One region of the Pseudoalteromonas sp. SS15 genome, then DNA from elsewhere that is predicted to be linked to it. Evidence: predicted binding sites of a transcription regulator. Region 1 holds the regulator's gene; each other region holds the start of a gene.
The links. The regulator sigma-54, encoded in region 1, starts transcription at its own class of promoters, with help from an activator protein. The targets are predictions, from matches to a motif close to GTTGGCACGNNNNTNGNNT.

Region 1 (5,721 bases):
AACAAAATAGCTGCAACGCTGGCCAGTACAGGCACTCCCGCTTTTTTTGTTCACCCAGGTGAAGCAAGCCATGGTGACCTGGGTATGATCACCAAAGACGATGTGGTTTTATTGATCTCAAACTCAGGAGAGACCAGCGAAGTCGTTAATATTATTCCTGTTATAAAGCGCATTGGTGCAAAAACCATTGCCATGACTGGCAACCCTAATTCTTCAATGGCTAACCTTTCTGATATTCATTTATGTATCGCGGTCTCGAAAGAAGCCTGCCCATTGGGATTAGCACCAACAGCGAGTACGACGGCCACACTGGTCATGGGTGATGCACTTGCCGTTGCTCTACTAGAAGCACGTGGCTTTACTGCCGATGATTTTGCACTTTCCCACCCTGGCGGTTCACTCGGTCGACGTTTATTGCTGACCTTAGATGACATCATGCATCAAGGTGAGCAAATGCCAATCATTGAAACAGGCAAACTTATTAAAGATGCGTTATTCGAAATCTCGAGCAAAGGCTTAGGCATGACTGCGATCGTCGATGAGCAAGGAATTTTGGCCGGCATTTTTACCGACGGTGACTTACGTCGTATTATTGAACAAAAACTCGATTTGCACAGTGCAAAAATTGATGATGCAATGACAGTCAAATGTACAACAGCAAATGCTGATATGCTCGCAGCTGAGGCGTTAAACATCATGGAAAACAAACGCATTAATGGTTTAATTGTGGTTGATGAAACTAATCGCCCAATTGGCGCTCTGAACATGCAAGACTTATTAAAAGCAGGAGTCATTTAAATGCAATTTGCCGACTTATATCAGCCAATCAGCGAAGATGTAGTGTCTAGAGCGAAGCAAATTAAGTTGCTTATTTGTGATATTGACGGCGTATTCTCTGACGGCCGTATTTACCTTGGCAATAATGGCGAAGAATTAAAGGCCTTCAACACCAAAGATGGCTTTGGCATAAAAGCACTTATCAATGCTGGAGTTGAAGTTGCCGTGATCACCGGTCGCCATTCACAGATTGTTCAGCAACGTATGACTAGCTTAACAGTAAAGCATATTTACCAAGGGCAAGAAGACAAGTTGCAAGCCTACGAAGCGCTAAAAGCTAACCTGAACCTGACAGATGTCGAGATTGCTTATATTGGTGACGATGGTCCCGATTTGCCTGTCATGGAGCAAGTAGGCTTTGCAGTGGCCGTAAATGATGCTCACCCTATCATTCGCAACCTTTCACACTACACGACTTTACTGCCCGGTGGATTTGGCGCTGTAAGAGAATTAACTGACTTACTCATGCTGTGCCAGGGTCATACACTCGGCACATCAGGAACAAGCGCATGACGGTCAACCGCGTCATATTATTAATTATTTTTGCACTGACCATGTATTGGATATGGTCACCGTATTTTGATCAGCCTAAAAAGCAAAGTGCCAGCGAAGAAGAGAGCATCGCCACCCCAGATTATGTTGCTACAGATCTAAAGCAAACCAAATATTCTGAAGCCGGCATACGAAATTACCTAGTTGAAGCGAATAAAATGGAGCTCTATCAGCAACTCGGGTTTAGCCATTTTACCTCGCCGACATTCACCCTGTTTAATGGCCCACAAAATTGGCAACTTTCGGCCAATGAAGCCACTTTATATGAAAATAATATGCTGATTTTAGAGGGAGATGTTAAAGCCCTAAATCTAACTGAAGGTGCTATGATAAGCCAAATCAGCGCAGACCATATTCAAGTAGATATTATTCAGCGCAGCATGCGCTCAGATCTACCCGTAGAAATTGTGGGCCCTCATTTAAATATAAAAGGGCAAGGCCTCAATGCCGACCTCAATACTGAAATTATTGAGCTCATTAACCATACGCGAACCATTTATTATGACCAATAAACTACTTCTTTCACTGCTACTACTCGGCTTTTCTAACTTTGCTTTGGCTGAAACAGCACCTATGTCACAAGTATCAATTAAAGCAGGTAAGCAGCAAGCACAATTAAAGACAAACATTGGTATCTTTGAAGAAAATGTTGAAATCATTCATGGCAACCGTGAAATTTATGCAGACAGATTGGAAGTACATCAGCGTGAAGAGCTCGGTGAGAACAAGCAGCTTTTAGTCGCAACAGGCAAACCAGCTCGCTTTATCGAAAAGCAGCCTGATGGCTCAGTATTAAGTGCCAGCGCAGAAGAAGTCAGGTATGACGTTGCAAATCGACTGCTTACCATCAAAGGCAAAGCAGAAATCAATCAAGCAGGTCAAGTTATCAAGGCTGAAGCAATTATTTATGACATCGAGAAGCAACTGATCAGTGCCGAGCAAAATGAACAAAACAAACAACGTGTACACACGATTTTAGTGCCAGAGAAAAAGGCATCAAAGTCTAACCCTGAACAAGGTCAATGAGCATGAGTGTGTTAACTGCCACAGCCTTAGCAAAAAGCTATAAAGGCCGCCAAGTCGTAAAAAATGTCAGTTTGAGTGTGGAAGCTGGGAGCATTGTTGGTCTTCTCGGTCCAAATGGCGCAGGTAAAACCACCAGTTTTTACATGATCGTTGGTCTTGTGCCTAGCGATAAAGGTAAAGTCACCATAGATGATAAAGATATCACTTTGCTACCTATGCACAGTAGAGCACGCATGGGCATTGGTTATCTGCCTCAAGAGTCTTCCATCTTCAGAAAGTTAACTGTTTATCAAAACTTAATGGCAATTTTAGAGACGCGCAAAGACCTCAATAAAGTACAAAGAGAGCAAACTTTAGACGACTTACTGGATGAGTTTAATATTCAACATATTCGGGACAGTCAGGGCATGGCTTTATCAGGTGGTGAGCGTCGCCGAGTTGAAATTGCTCGCGCTTTAGCCGCAAACCCTAAATTTATTCTTTTAGATGAGCCTTTTGCTGGCGTTGATCCGATTTCGGTGTTAGATATAAAGAAAATTGTTGAGCATTTAAAAAACCGCGGCATTGGTGTTCTCATTACAGATCATAACGTAAGAGAAACCCTTGATGTTTGTGAGAAAGCTTATATTGTTTCACATGGTGAATTAATCGCGTCAGGTACGCCTGAATCAGTTTTAGCTGATCAAACCGTGAGAGACGTCTACCTAGGTGAACAATTCCGTCTATAGTTAAAGCAAGACATAATCCAAATAACAAAAAGGATTGTTAGAAATACATGAGGCAATCGCTACAGCTGCGCATGGGGCAGCAACTAACCATGACACCACAATTGCAACAAGCAATTCGCTTGCTGCAATTGAGCACACTAGATCTACAGCAAGAGATCCAAGAAGCGCTGGATAGCAACCCTTTACTCGAAGTAGATGAATCGGAATTAGAGCCAAATACTGATGGCAATGATTCAGACAAAGCGACCAAAGACACTGATGCTAGCGAGCAACTCTCTAATTCTGCTGATGATGGTCACGGTGATGAACCGACCAGCGATTACGAACTCGATAGCGATGCCGCACTGAGTAAAGACACGGTCAGTGACGATCTCGCTATGGATGTGACATGGGACGAGTACATGAGTGCAGCACCGAGCACCAGTAGCGGCCCAATGCCTGAAGACGAAACTGTTTATCAGGGTGAGACCACTGAAACATTACACGAATATTTAATGTGGCAATTAGAACTCACGCCATTCAGTCCAACCGATAAAGCCATTGCCGTTGCCATTGTTGAAGCCGTTGATGATGCAGGCTTACTTACTGTTAGTACCGAAGAACTCCTAGAAAGTATTAATGAAGGCAATGACGAAGAGTTAATTGAACTCGATGAAGTAGAAGCTGTATTAAAGCGTATTCAACTCTTTGACCCTGTTGGTATTGCAGCTCGCTCATTACAAGAATGCTTATGCATTCAACTCAATCAGTTTGATGCAGACACGCCTTTTATAGCTGAAACAAAAATGGTGTTAAGCGAGCATATTGATCTATTGGCCAGCCGTGATTACCGCACCATCATGAAAAAGACCAAGCTCAAAGAGCCTGAGTTAAAAGAAGTGATGACTCTCATTCACAGCCTTAACCCTAAACCTGCCGCCAGCATTATTCGTGAAGAATCTGAGTATGTTATTCCTGATGTGTCGGTGAAAAAAGTAAAAGGTCGCTGGGTTGTTGAGCTAAACCCTGAATGTATGCCTAAAATTAGGGTTAATGATCATTATGCGGCAATGTCACGCTCAGTAAAATCAAGCACTGACAGCCAATTCATTCGCTCTCACCTACAAGAAGCAAAATGGTTTATTAAGAGCTTAGAAAGCCGTAATGACACTTTAATGAAAGTTACCAATTGCATTGTGCAACAACAACAGGCATTCTTTGAACATGGACCTGAGGCAATGAAGCCTATGGTTTTGAATGATGTTGCTGAGATGGTCGAGATGCACGAGTCTACCATTTCTCGTGTCACCACTCAGAAGTACATGCATACACCCCGTGGCATTTTTGAGTTGAAGTACTTCTTCTCAAGCCACGTAAGCACTGAAAACGGAGGTGAATGCTCATCGACTGCGATTAGAGCATTGATCAAAAAGCTAATTGCTGCAGAAAATACCGCTAAGCCATTGAGCGACAGCAAAATTGCAGATATATTGGCAGAACAGGGAATCAAAGTGGCACGTCGTACAATTGCAAAATACCGCGAGTCACTCTCTATTCCACCGTCAAATCAGCGTAAGAGCTTGATTTAAGACGTAAACCAAGAGAAGGAAAATGCTTATGCAACTAAATTTAACTGGTCGTCACGTAGAAATTACAGATTCATTAAGAGACTATGTAAACACGAAGTTTGCAAAGCTAGAAAGGCATTTTGATCACATTAATAACGTTCACGTGATCTTAGATGTTGAGAAGCTGGTACAAAAAGCCGAAGCTACCGTTCATTTAAATGGCGGTGAAATTTTCGCTTCAGATGAACACTCTGATATGTACGCAGCCATTGATAAACTCGTTGATAAACTCGATCGCCAAGTTATCAAACACAAAGAGAAATTAACTCGACACTAACCATGAAACTTAGCTCGATTATCAACAAGGACTGCAGTAAAGCTGCGGTCCTTTTTAATAGCAAAAAACGTGCGCTTGAGTACATCAGTGAATTAGCGAGCCAACACCTTCCAGAACATAACGCCCACGAAATATTAGATGCATTCCTAACGCGAGAAAAGTTAGGCAGTACAGGCATAGGCAAAGGTATTGCTATTCCTCATGGCCGCCTAGCAGGCATTGATACTATTTTTGCTATTTTAGTGACCAATCAAAGCGGTATTGATTTTGACGCAATAGACAACCGACCTGTCGATATTCTCTTGGCAATGCTTGTACCTGAAGGTAATAATGCAGAACATCTAAAGACCTTAGCTGCAATTGCTGATAAACTAAACAACAAAGAGTTTTGTAAGCAGCTTCGTCATGCAAAAGACGATGACGCACTCTATCAACTTATTGCACTTCAAGATTAATTAACAGAGAGGAATCCATGGAACTGATCATCATTAGTGGTCGCTCAGGGTCGGGCAAGTCCGTTGCCTTAAGGGTATTGGAAGACCTTGGTTATTATTGTGTTGATAATATTCCAGTAAATCTCCTACCATCTTTGGTCAGAAGTGTTTCTGATAACTATGACAAGATAGCCGTCAGTATCGACGTTCGTAACCTGCCAAAAGAGCAACAAGAATTTAATGATATTCTTGAATACTTA
Region 2 (5,721 bases), on a different contig from region 1:
TTGCCACAGGCTCACGCCCATATCGTCCACCTGGTGTCGATTTCTCTCATCCTAGAATATATGACAGTGACACCATTTTAAGCCTAGAGCATGACCCTCAGCGCGTTTTAATCTATGGTGCCGGTGTTATTGGCTGTGAGTATGCTTCTATCTTTAAAGGTCTAGGTGCAAAAGTTGATTTGATCAATACCCGCGATAGATTACTGGCATTTATGGATGCAGAGATCTCTGATGCGCTAAGTTACCACTTCTGGAATAGCGGCATTGTTATTCGCCATAATGAAGAGTTTGCCAAAGTTGAACCACATGAGCATGGCGTCGTGCTGCATCTGCAATCAGGTAAGCGCGTACGTGCCGATTGCATTTTATTTGCCAATGGTAGAACCGGTAATACAGATAAGCTTAATCTTGCCGCTGTAGGCCTAAAAGCCGATGGCCGTGGACAATTAAAAGTAAACGATAGCTACCAAACAGAAATCGATAACATTTATGCTGTTGGTGATGTGATTGGTTATCCAAGTTTAGCCAGTGCCGCATTCGACCAGGGCCGTATCGCAGCCAAAGCCATTGTTTCAGGTGGTTGTAGCGAGAAGCTGATCAATGACATTCCTGCAGGTATTTATACCATTCCTGAAATGAGTTCGGTGGGCAAAACAGAGCAAGAGCTAACAGCAGCTAAAATTCCTTACGAAGTCGGTAGAGCACAGTTTAAACACCTTGCACGTGCGCAGATCACAGGCACACAAGTAGGTAGCTTGAAGCTGTTATTCCACTCGGAAACTAAAGAGATCTTAGGTGTTCACTGCTTCGGTGAGCGTGCCTCAGAAATCGTTCATATCGGCCAGGCAATCATGGAACAAAAAGGCCCGGGAAATAACATCGAGTACTTTGTTAATACCACCTTTAACTATCCAACCATGGCTGAAGCCTATCGTGTAGCTGCATTGAATGGTTTAAACCGATTAAGTGATTAAGAAGCTCACCACATAAGAATGCAAAAACCCGATAAACTGAGTTTATCGGGTTTTTTATTCATTCAAGTTTTGGCTTATGCAATTAATTGATTTAAAGGTTCCACGCCCCATAAGAAAATTAACGCCGCCGCTAACAGAGCAAAGATGATATAAGCGATCCAGCCAGCCTTCATTTTTGGTTGTTGCAAGCTTGATTCTGCTGTGCCTGTTAAAAGCGTTTTGATGAGGTTTTTACCTTTAAAACGATAGGCAATGATAGCCAAAATATGTAATACAATTGCGGCAATTATAAAATCGATATTACTGTGGTGTATTGACCCTGCTAACTCAACAAGATCATAACTGACATACTGTACCAAAGGGCCATCCACAAGAATATCATCTGTGGTAAATAACCCTGTGACGAGTTGTAGAAGGATCAACACAAAAAACAGCACAACCATCAGACTGCCTGCAGCATTGTGACCTACTCTGTCTTCTTTGCCTTTTAATGCATTAACAACCTTTGTCGGATGATTAATCAACTTGCTTAGCCTAGCTGTTTCACTACCAATTACACCCCAAATTAATCGGGCTAACATCAGTGCTAACAACACATAACCAGTCACAAAGTGTAACTCTAACCAGCCTTCTTCACCACTGATATACAGCACACCTAACGCAATAACCAACAACCAGTGAAAGCCTCGAATAAAGCCATCCCAAACCTTAACTTTGCCCATATTAATCTCAAACTATTTTATGCCATGCGCACCATTATGACGTACTGCGGGAGCGTGTCTAGATAGTTGAGATTTAACGCAGAGTTACTTTCAGCACTGACTTTGATCTAAGCGGAGAAACTAGCTACAAACAGTGCGCTTTGTTTAATCAATATCTCCAAACTCATCATCACCTAAGCATTCGCGTAAGCGCTTTTGTTCAAAATAATCTTCTAACCTTTTTCGAGCACGGCGCTTTTGAATGCTAGAAGACTCTGTATTTAAATCATCTAACTCCGCACCAAACTCATCATCAATAGGCGCATCTTCAGAAAAGGAATTACGCATGGTGACAACCTCATGACTATAAGCACAATACTGAATTAATAATTAGCTCGATTTTTAAGGTTTGCAAACTTTACGATGCGACTTAGCATGGAGACCTCAATGTTAAAAATCGTAATAATTGGTTAAATAAACCACTTTTATTTTTATTTCAGCTATAAACACACTTACAAAAAGAAAACAAAAACACGTAACAATATGAATTTAAATAACTTTAATTTTTGGCATTCATCTTGATAAGTAATCATCGAGTCTATCAATAGGAATGATAATTATGAAAAAGTTTATGCTAGCAACAACGCTAATTTTAAGTACTTCAGCAATCGCACATGAGGATCACGGTATTCAAATTAGCAGCGACCAGTGCCAAGTCGATTTCCAGAATGATGTTCGCATCACGCCGAATCAACTACAGATCACTGCAGAGAATAATAAACAACTAACGATTGACAGCTATGGTGAGCTTTATGTTGATGGACAAGCAATCACCCTAACCTACGATCAAAAAACAGCCCTAGCGAATTATGCAGATTCACTCAGGGTACAACTACCACAAGTGGCAAATATCGCTCTTGACGGCGTAAAGCTTGCTGGTGTTGCATTGGATGAAGTAGCGCAAGCGTTCAACCTACAAGGACTAGAGTCTCTTAACGGTCTGATGGATGAACTACACGTTGAGATCAGTGATACCTTCTATCAACAAGGTGCATTTGTCATGGGCGAAAAGACCTTTCATGAGTTCGGAGAAAATTTTGATAATCACTTTGAAACTCACATAGAAGAAGCCGTCGAGTCAGCCATGATGGAATCAATCGGTAGTATCTTAATGATGGTCGGCTCTGAAATGGTCAGCTCAGGCGGCGACATGGAAAGCTTTGAAACGCGCATGGAAAACATGGGCAAACAAATTGAAGAAAAAGTGCAGTTACAAGCAAAGCAAATTGAAGAACAAGCAAATGGCTTATGCGATAAATTTGAAGGTATTGCACATGCAGAAACTAATTTAGTTGCGCAGATCCCAGCAATGAATGGCTATCAGCTTTTCAACTTTAAATCTAAATAAGCATTATTAGATTACAGTATTAATTATCTCCCTTTATGAGCTGACTAATGTCAGCTCTTTTTATAGCCTCATTTTAAGTGCCCCTCGACAGACTTTAACGACTGCGGGTGTCTCTCCTATCATTTCGCCATCAGCTTCAACTAACAGATCAGGATCAGAGATTTCATACTCCATCAACTCACTCACCTCAAGATGAGATGACTTTTCATGCTGATGTACTAGCATCAGTAAAAAGCTCCAAAGTCTACTCAGTAAAGACTCAGCCCTAAAATGCAGCATTAATAGCTTGCCATTATCAACCCTAGCACTCGGCGCTACTTTTAAGCCTGCAGCAAAAAACTGACCATTTGCAAATACACGCATCAGAGAGGGGTCATGCGATGAAGTATGTTTAAAGCTAAGTAAGTGCTTAATGCCCGCAAAAATATAGCTCAGCTTATGACGGGTTTGGAACGTATTCATATCTTTTACAACTGCAGCATTAAACCCTATACCAGCAACATTAATGAAAAAACGATGATTGACTTTACCTAAATCTAATAACCTAAAAGATTCAGAAAAAACCAGGGCTCGCCATTGCTGCTCTGAATAACCGAACTGCCTAACAAAATCGTTACCCGTGCCAGCAGGCAGCACAGCAAGCGAAACAGGTGAATTCGCCAATGCATTCGCGACCAAATGTAATGTACCATCGCCGCCAACTGCAACAACCGTTTCTACTTCTGCCAGCTTTTGCTTAATAGCGGTGACATCAGTTTCAAAACATCCTGATGTAAAAAACCACTGATTTTTGAGACCTCTTTTTACACATTCTTCTTCTAACCATTTAACCTGCGCTTCTATAAAAGGCGAATCACTTGGCTTTACAACAACGAGCATAAAATTAATTAACCTAGCTTATTAAATAATTATTCACAAAGTACCGAGAAAGCCCTTAAAACATGAAAAAAAGATAAGAATAAATATTCAAAAATCATAAATCAGAACAAAAATCATTAGAAAAACTTATCCGAAAACAGCAATTTTTATTGTTTTTAAATTAATCAAATCGAATGCAAAATACACTCAATCAAGTACTACTCACTTACATAACTTAGGAGCTCATCATGATCCAGACAGCTGCGGCGTGCAGCAACACGCAACCTCGCTTAAAGAAATCAAAGATTAAAAAGCCAAGCTTTAGCTGGCAGTCTCTTTTTGCGGTCTGCGCTCAGAAACTGTCGACGGCTCATATGGCTCAATATAAGTAACCGTTTAAAGCGCTTATCTTTTTGATTTCACTATACACAATTTAACCGATGTGGCTATCTAAGCTAAAAAAAAGAATTTTTTCTTTAATTTTAGGTTAATTTTTAGGCAAACAAATCAAAAGCTATTTACAGCAGCATAATCGCTGAGTATTATCTTTGCCCATGGAGAGATGGCTGAGTGGTTGAAAGCACCGGTCTTGAAAACCGGCATACGTTAATAGCGTATCTAGGGTTCAAATCCCTATCTCTCCGCCACATTTAAAGTTTGCGCCGGAGAGGTGGCCGAGTGGCTGAAGGCGCTCCCCTGCTAAGGGAGTATAGGGTTTGTAGCCCTATCGAGGGTTCGAATCCCTCCTTCTCCGCCATTAACTTGTATTAAAACCGCTTAACAGCGGTTTTTTTATGCCTGAATTTTAGTCACATCAAATCCATAAACGGTTGATATCCCTTCTCTGTTCAACAATCTATTTTAACGTGAGTAAAGCAACTAAACAGAAAGTGCTTTATTAATATATTAAGTCATTGTTCTACATAACCGGTTCATTTTCACTATGCTTGAATAAATTTTCAATAAGATGCAAACTGATTGAAAAAAGAGCGAAACGAGTTATGCAAAAAGCCATTATTTTCACAGCCGTGTTATTCGTCTTATCAGCCTGTGGTCAAACTGATGAAATGAATAATACCGAACAGGCAAAACCACAGAGCGCTGGAAAGGTGACCTCTACAACGGAAGATAAGCCTGCGTCAGCACCTAAAGTAACCGAGCTGCCAAAGGTAGATAAAGCTGAGCTAGGTTTAGAAAAGGTATCTCAAGAAACTTTAAACTCTCTTAGAGCTGATATAAGCACAATAGAGAAAAACAATGAGTGTGACTCCAATGCACAATGTAAGGTAATAGCTGCTGGCAACCGAGCTTGTGGTGGTCCTAGCCACTATATGCTTTACTCAACTAAAACTACAACTGATGAGACAGCCAAAACTGTTGCAGATAAACTGACAAAGTACGAGAGTCTTTATAATGCGCAATCAGGTATGCAAAGCATCTGCGCCATGTTAACTAAGCCGACGACACAATGTATCAATAACAAGTGTGTTACACTAAACGACAGTACTTATATCGCGCAATAAAAGGAACATACATGAAAACAGTTTTGGCCCTAGTTACATCAACTCTGCTCATGTTGTCAGGCTGCCAGTCCTCAACAGGTACTCAGATCGAAGAGAGCAACACCCTGAAAGCTTATGTAGCTGATCTAAGCTGTGATGCGAGCTTTCAATGTAAAGTAATAGGTGTGGGTGAGAGAGCTGCGTGTGGTGGCCCAAGTAACTATGTTGTGTTTTCGACTAAGAATGTTGATGAAAATGAAGTGGAACGCCTAGCTAAT
Region 3 (5,721 bases), on a different contig from region 1:
TCTTCGATCGGTTCAAGTTCACTGAATTTTTGAACTTCATCAACGGTTTCTTCACTTAACTCTTCGTCAAAGTCTGCCTCATCGATTAGATCATCAAGCGCTGCATCAAACTCGTTTTCTTCTGATGCCGGTTCAGTTAATACATCATCTTCAAGGAGGTCATCTAAATCATCAAGTGCGATGTCATCTTCTGAAGTTTCAACTTCATCAACGGTTTCTTCTCTTAATTCTTCTTCAAAGTCTGGCTCGTCGATTAAATCGTCTAGCGCTACATCAAGCTCATTTTCATCTGTTGATGTGGGTTCTGTTAATAAATCATCTTCAAGGAGATCATCTAAATCATCGAGTGCGATGTCATCTTCTTCGCTTTCAACTTCTTCAGTCGGTTCTAGTTCACTTACTTCTTGGGCTTCTTCAAAGTCTGGCTCGTCGACTAAGTCATCAATGGCAGCATCAAGCTCGTTTTCTCCTGATGTAGGTTCTGTTAATACATCATCTTCAAGGAGGTCATCTAAATCATCTAGTGCGATGTCATCTTCTGCGCTTTCAACTTCTTCAGTCGGTTCTAGTTCACTTACTTCTTGGGCTTCTTCAAAGTCTGGCTCGTCGACTAAGTCATCAATGGCAGCATCAAGCTCGTTTTCTCCTGATGTAGGTTCTGTTAATACATCATCTTCAAGGAGGTCATCTAAATCACCGAGTGCGATGTCGTCTTCTGCGCTTTCAACTTCTTCAGTCGGTTTTAGTTCACTTACTTCTTGGGCTTCTTCAAAGATTTCTTCACTTAATTCTTCTTCAAAGTCTGGTTCGTCGATTAAGTCATCAAGGTCTGAATCAAGCTCGCTTTCATCTGTTGATACCGGTTCTGATAATAAATCATCTTCGAGGAGGTCATCTAACTCATCGAGTGCGATGTCGTCTTCTGCGCGTTCAACTTCTTCAGTCGGTTTTAGTTCACTTACTTCTTGGGCTTCTTCAAAGATTTCTTCACTTAATTCTTCTTCAAAGTCTGGTTCGTCGATTAAGTCATCAAGGTCTGAATCAAGCTCGCTTTCATCTGTTGATGCCGGTTCTGTTAATAAATCATCTTCGAGGAGGTCATCTTCTGAAGTTACAACTTCCTCTTTTGTTTCAGGTGTTGGTGTGTCTTGAACATCATCAACGGTTCCTTCACTGAACTCTTCTTCTAAGTCTGACTCGTCGACTAAGTCTTCAATGGCGGTATCAAGCTCGTTTTCATCTGATACAGGTTCTGACACTAAGCCATCTTGAAGGAGGTCATCTAGATCATCAAGCGCGATGTCATCTTCAGAAGTTACAACTTCCTCTTTTGTTTCAGGTGTAGGTGTGTCTTGAACATCATCAACGGTTTCTTCACTTAACTCTTCTTCGAAGCCTGGCTCGTCGATTAAGTCATCAATATCAAGATCCAAGTCATCTGCTTCTGACGGATCTTCATTAATCGATAAATCATTTTGATTTGACTCTTCTATTAAAGAATCAATGTCATCTAAATCAACATCAGCTTCTTCAGTTTGCGCTAGATCAGGTTCATCTTCACCTTGAGTTTCATCTAGTAGCGCGTCTATGTCATCGATATCAAGATCATCTGAAGCAACATCATCAAGCAAACTGTCAACATCGTCGGCATCTACTAATTGTGAATCATCATGTTCTGAATCCGAATTTTCTTCTGCTGCACCACCGACTTCGTCTAAAAGATCATCGATATTATCAATATCAAAATCGTCTTCATCGTTGATCTCAACAGCAGGCTCGTCAGTTTGCGCAACTTCATCTAATAAGTTATCAATATCATCCAGATCAAAGTCTTCATCTGCTCCTTCAGAACTTTCATCCTTTGGGGGCTGCTCTGCAACCTCATCAATTAAGCTGTCAATATCGTCTAAATCAAAGTCGTCGCCAGTACTTTCAGGCTCTTCTGTCTCAGCCCCGTCTAAAATTGAATCTATATCGACATCTTCTTGCTGTTCAGTGGCAAGTTCTTCACTTAGTGCAGCTAAAGCATCATCACTCACGTCTAATTCGTCATCAGATGAGTCGTCGGTTTCATTGAATAGATCATCAAGGTCATCAGAGCTTAAAATATCGTCGCTGTTTGAACTACCAGCATCTAAGTCAACCATATCATCGAGCGAATCGTCAGCATCGAAGTTTTGCTGTAAGAAGTCATCTAGATCATCACCTTCAGAGCCGTCATCGAAAGCAACATCGTCCCCTAACAAGCTATCTAGCTCGTCTTGATCAAGCGTGTCATTACCTGCTTCAAAGCTATCATCTTCCAAAGAATCAAACATCATGTCGTCATCTTCAGGCAAGATGTCATCGTCTAGCTGTACGCTATCTTCAACTGGTACGCTACTATCTAACGGTGGTACATCTAAATCGAGTGGATCGGCTGCAGCAGCACCTGCAACTCCCGCAGCTGCGGCGGCTCCTGCTGCAGCTGGCGCTTGGGGTAAGAAATCATCTTCGTCATCCGTGCTGTTCGTATTCTTACGTTTTCGTAAAAACATCACTAACCCGCCAATCACCAATAAGGCAGGTAAAGTTGCCAATACCCCAATCATCACGGGGTTTGAAAGTAGATCAGCACTTTGTTCTTCTTGTTGCTGTGCCCTTTGACGCTCTATCAAGGCATTTTGAAGTTCGATGACCGACTGCAGCTGTTGCTGAATTTCAGAATCTTGGCCAAGTTGATTGCGAACATTTTGCAGCTCTTCAGAAATGTTTGTTAGCTGGCCTTTTAGCTTGTTGTTTTCTTCTAGTATTTCTTCAACACTGCGAACAGAGTTCTTAAATTGTGATTGTAGCTCTTGTAGCTTAGCATCTTGCTCCATTTGCAATGACTTAAGCTGCGAAGTAAGTTGCTGTTGTGCATTATCAACATCGATTTTTCGCGCTTGAGTGACTTTTTTTTGTGCTTCTTCAATAGTTTGGTTGTCGAGCATGCCGCTCTTTTTTAGCTCCCACAAGTCATCGTCTTGATCAGAGCGCTGCTTTGCTATGGCTGGGTTTTCACGACGCATTTCTGCAATGGTCGGTATTTTAAGATACGCGCCGTCGCGCATGTGATTTAGGTTTTTATCTAAAAAAGCATTGGGGTTTTTGCGATAAAGGGCGCTCATTACTTGATAAACAGTAACAGAGCCGTCATCAGGCCTAATTTTTTGCGCAATTCGCCACAAAGTGTCCGAGGGCTTTATTGGGCCAATAGAGCGACCCATTTGACCATAATCGGCATTCTTAGGGCCCTTTAAAATGGTACCGTCTTGTGTGTAGGCTGGTATGGTTATCAATGCAAATGCAAAGAAACAAATAAACACTAAACCGCGCATGTTGATCCTTTAGATATCATGTCCAACATCGTGCTAAACATTAAAATATTGCTAATGGTGGCTTTTGCAAGCTCTATTCCAACTGCAAACTATAAACCAGTTACATTGGAATATCTATGGCAAAGCTTTGATAAATAGTGCCTAGAGCGTACTAAAGTATGAGAAGATGTGAACAAAGAATATTGTTTATAGTCAATATATTGGCTGGTTTTTGAACTGGCAGCTGTAAAAAGCGGCAAAACCCTGCCGAAGCGGGGTTTTGCCATTGTGAATTAGAGGTAGTTATTTACTAACTCTTCAGCTATTTGCACGCTGTTAGTCGCTGCACCTTTGCGAGTGTTATCAGAAACCACCCATAGGTTTAAACCATGTGGGTGAGATATATCAGCGCGTAAACGGCCAACATACACAGTATCATTACCGCTAGCGTCAGACACAGGCGTTGGGTAATCGTTTTCGTCTTCAATGAGTTCAACACCTGGAGCATCGTTAAGTAATTGCTTAACTTGCTCTAAGTCATATGGCATACGCGTTTCTAAATGAATGGCTTCTGCATGGCCAAAGAACACAGGCACACGCACTGCTGTTGGGTTTACCATTACCGAGCTGTCACCTAAGATCTTTTGCGTCTCCCACACCATTTTCATTTCTTCTTTGGTATAGCCATTTTCTTGGAAAGCATCGATTTGCGGGATCACGTTAAAAGCGATTTGCTTAGGGAAAATCTCGTTTTCCATCGGACGCGCATTCATTAAGTTAGCTGTTTGCTTTGCTAGCTCATCAACCGCTTCTTTACCAGCACCAGAAACCGCTTGGTATGTAGATACATTAATACGGTCTATTCCATAAGCATCGTAGATAGGCTTAAGCGCCACCAGCATTTGAATCGTAGAACAGTTTGGGTTAGCAATGATGTTGCGATTTCTGAAGTCTGCCAAGTTATGTGCGTTTACTTCTGGCACAATCAGAGGAACGTCATAGTCATATCTGAAATGTGAGGTATTGTCGATCACAACACAACCTGCTTCTGCGGCAATCGGTGCATATTTTTCTGATACACTGCCACCAGCAGAAAATAGACCAATGTGTGCGTTCGAAAAATCAAACTCTTCTACATCCAAAACCGTTACTTTTTCGCCATTAAAGTCAATTTCTTCACCTGCACTTCTACTGCTTGCAAGCGGGAAAAGCTGATCAACTGGAAACTTACGTTCTGCTAATGTTTCGATGATTTGACGACCAACAAGGCCTGTTGCGCCAAGCACGGCGACATTAAATTTCTGAGACATTTGACCTCATCCTATTCTGAAACTGTAAAGCCAAGTGTTGCGAGTTGTTCCGCAAACTGACTGCCATTATTTTTTACTGTCACTGTGCTGAATTCTCGTCTTACTGGATAAGACTTACGAAGGTGATCAAACCCCTTCTCTGACAGTGACTTTCTTAAAATGCCATCATCTCGTCTAAGATCGTAAACCAGATGAACAAGTCGACCTAAGTCGCCTTGGGTAAAATTATCTTGTAATGTGACTTCTGTGATCACAGGTTTTGGTAAAAAGTCACTTAACTGTTTCTCTGCTTGGATACCTAATAACTCGCACACTTTTTGATAAAGCATTTGCGTACCACGAGCCTTGCCCTCAAGAGTATGCCCTGCGATATGCACACTGCTATAACGGACAAAAGGCAATAACTCAGTTAATATGTTTGGTTCGTTTTCCCATACATCTAACACCAGCTCTAACTGCTTTCCTGCTTGCATAGCTTCAAGTAATGCTTGGTTGTCGATGACTTCGCCTCGGCACGCATTAATGACCAACATATTATCCTTTAATTTCGCAATACGCGCTGAATCAATTAGATGCAGGGTTTTATGTTTACCAGTTTTAACTAATGGCACGTGAAATGACACTATGTCAGATTGCGCTAATAGGGCATCTAACTCAATGTGTTCTTCAAGTTCACCATTTTCAAATTTAATTGGATCACACAACAATAAGTTGATGCCACTACCTTGCAGTTTTTCACGTAAACACTGGCCAATGTTGCCTACCCCGACAATACCTAGAGTCTTACCTTGCAAGCTTGTTGATGTTTCTTGTGCATAGGCATAAAGTGCACTTATCACATACTCTGCAACAGCAATGGCATTACAACCAGGTGCGCTACTAAATGCTATTTTTTTGTCGTCTAGTAATTCAGTATCAATATGATCGATACCTATGGTTGCAGTACCCACAAATTTTAGCTTTTTAGCATACTGTAGTAGCTCAGCGTTTACTTTTGTCACTGAGCGAGTCAGTAAAATATCAACGTCTTCGATTTGTTCAGGCTTAGCATTGCGTCCATCAAATCGCGTTAC

Region 2: the regulator sigma-54 is predicted to act here: its motif matches at 2,241-2,259, upstream of AAEU28_RS19585 (YggN family protein).
Region 3: the regulator sigma-54 is predicted to act here: its motif matches at 3,424-3,442, upstream of AAEU28_RS03290 (FimV/HubP family polar landmark protein).

The regions. Positions count from the first base shown of each region.
Region 1 covers NZ_JBMMUD010000009.1:95,979-101,699, reverse strand. Annotated here, with positions in the region: gene AAEU28_RS17330 (KpsF/GutQ family sugar-phosphate isomerase) at 1-798, shown strand, start outside; gene kdsC (3-deoxy-manno-octulosonate-8-phosphatase KdsC) at 799-1,350, shown strand; gene lptC (LPS export ABC transporter periplasmic protein LptC) at 1,347-1,901, shown strand; gene lptA (lipopolysaccharide transport periplasmic protein LptA) at 1,891-2,415, shown strand; gene lptB (LPS export ABC transporter ATP-binding protein) at 2,418-3,143, shown strand; gene AAEU28_RS17305 (RNA polymerase factor sigma-54) at 3,191-4,711, shown strand; gene hpf (ribosome hibernation promoting factor) at 4,740-5,027, shown strand; gene ptsN (PTS IIA-like nitrogen regulatory protein PtsN) at 5,030-5,482, shown strand; gene rapZ (RNase adapter RapZ) at 5,500-5,721, shown strand, end outside.
Region 2 covers NZ_JBMMUD010000013.1:904-6,624, reverse strand. Annotated here, with positions in the region: gene sthA (Si-specific NAD(P)(+) transhydrogenase) at 1-974, shown strand, start outside; gene AAEU28_RS19595 (cytochrome b/b6 domain-containing protein) at 1,049-1,696, opposite strand; gene AAEU28_RS19590 (PA3496 family putative envelope integrity protein) at 1,841-2,023, opposite strand; gene AAEU28_RS19585 (YggN family protein) at 2,295-3,083, shown strand; gene AAEU28_RS19580 (diacylglycerol/lipid kinase family protein) at 3,144-3,962, opposite strand; tRNA gene AAEU28_RS19575 (tRNA-Ser) at 4,498-4,588, shown strand; tRNA gene AAEU28_RS19570 (tRNA-Ser) at 4,606-4,698, shown strand; gene AAEU28_RS19565 (hypothetical protein) at 4,943-5,464, shown strand; gene AAEU28_RS19560 (hypothetical protein) at 5,476-5,721, shown strand, end outside.
Region 3 covers NZ_JBMMUD010000001.1:742,771-748,491, forward strand. Annotated here, with positions in the region: gene AAEU28_RS03290 (FimV/HubP family polar landmark protein) at 1-3,359, opposite strand, end outside; gene AAEU28_RS03295 (aspartate-semialdehyde dehydrogenase) at 3,632-4,648, opposite strand; gene AAEU28_RS03300 (4-phosphoerythronate dehydrogenase) at 4,660-5,721, opposite strand, start outside.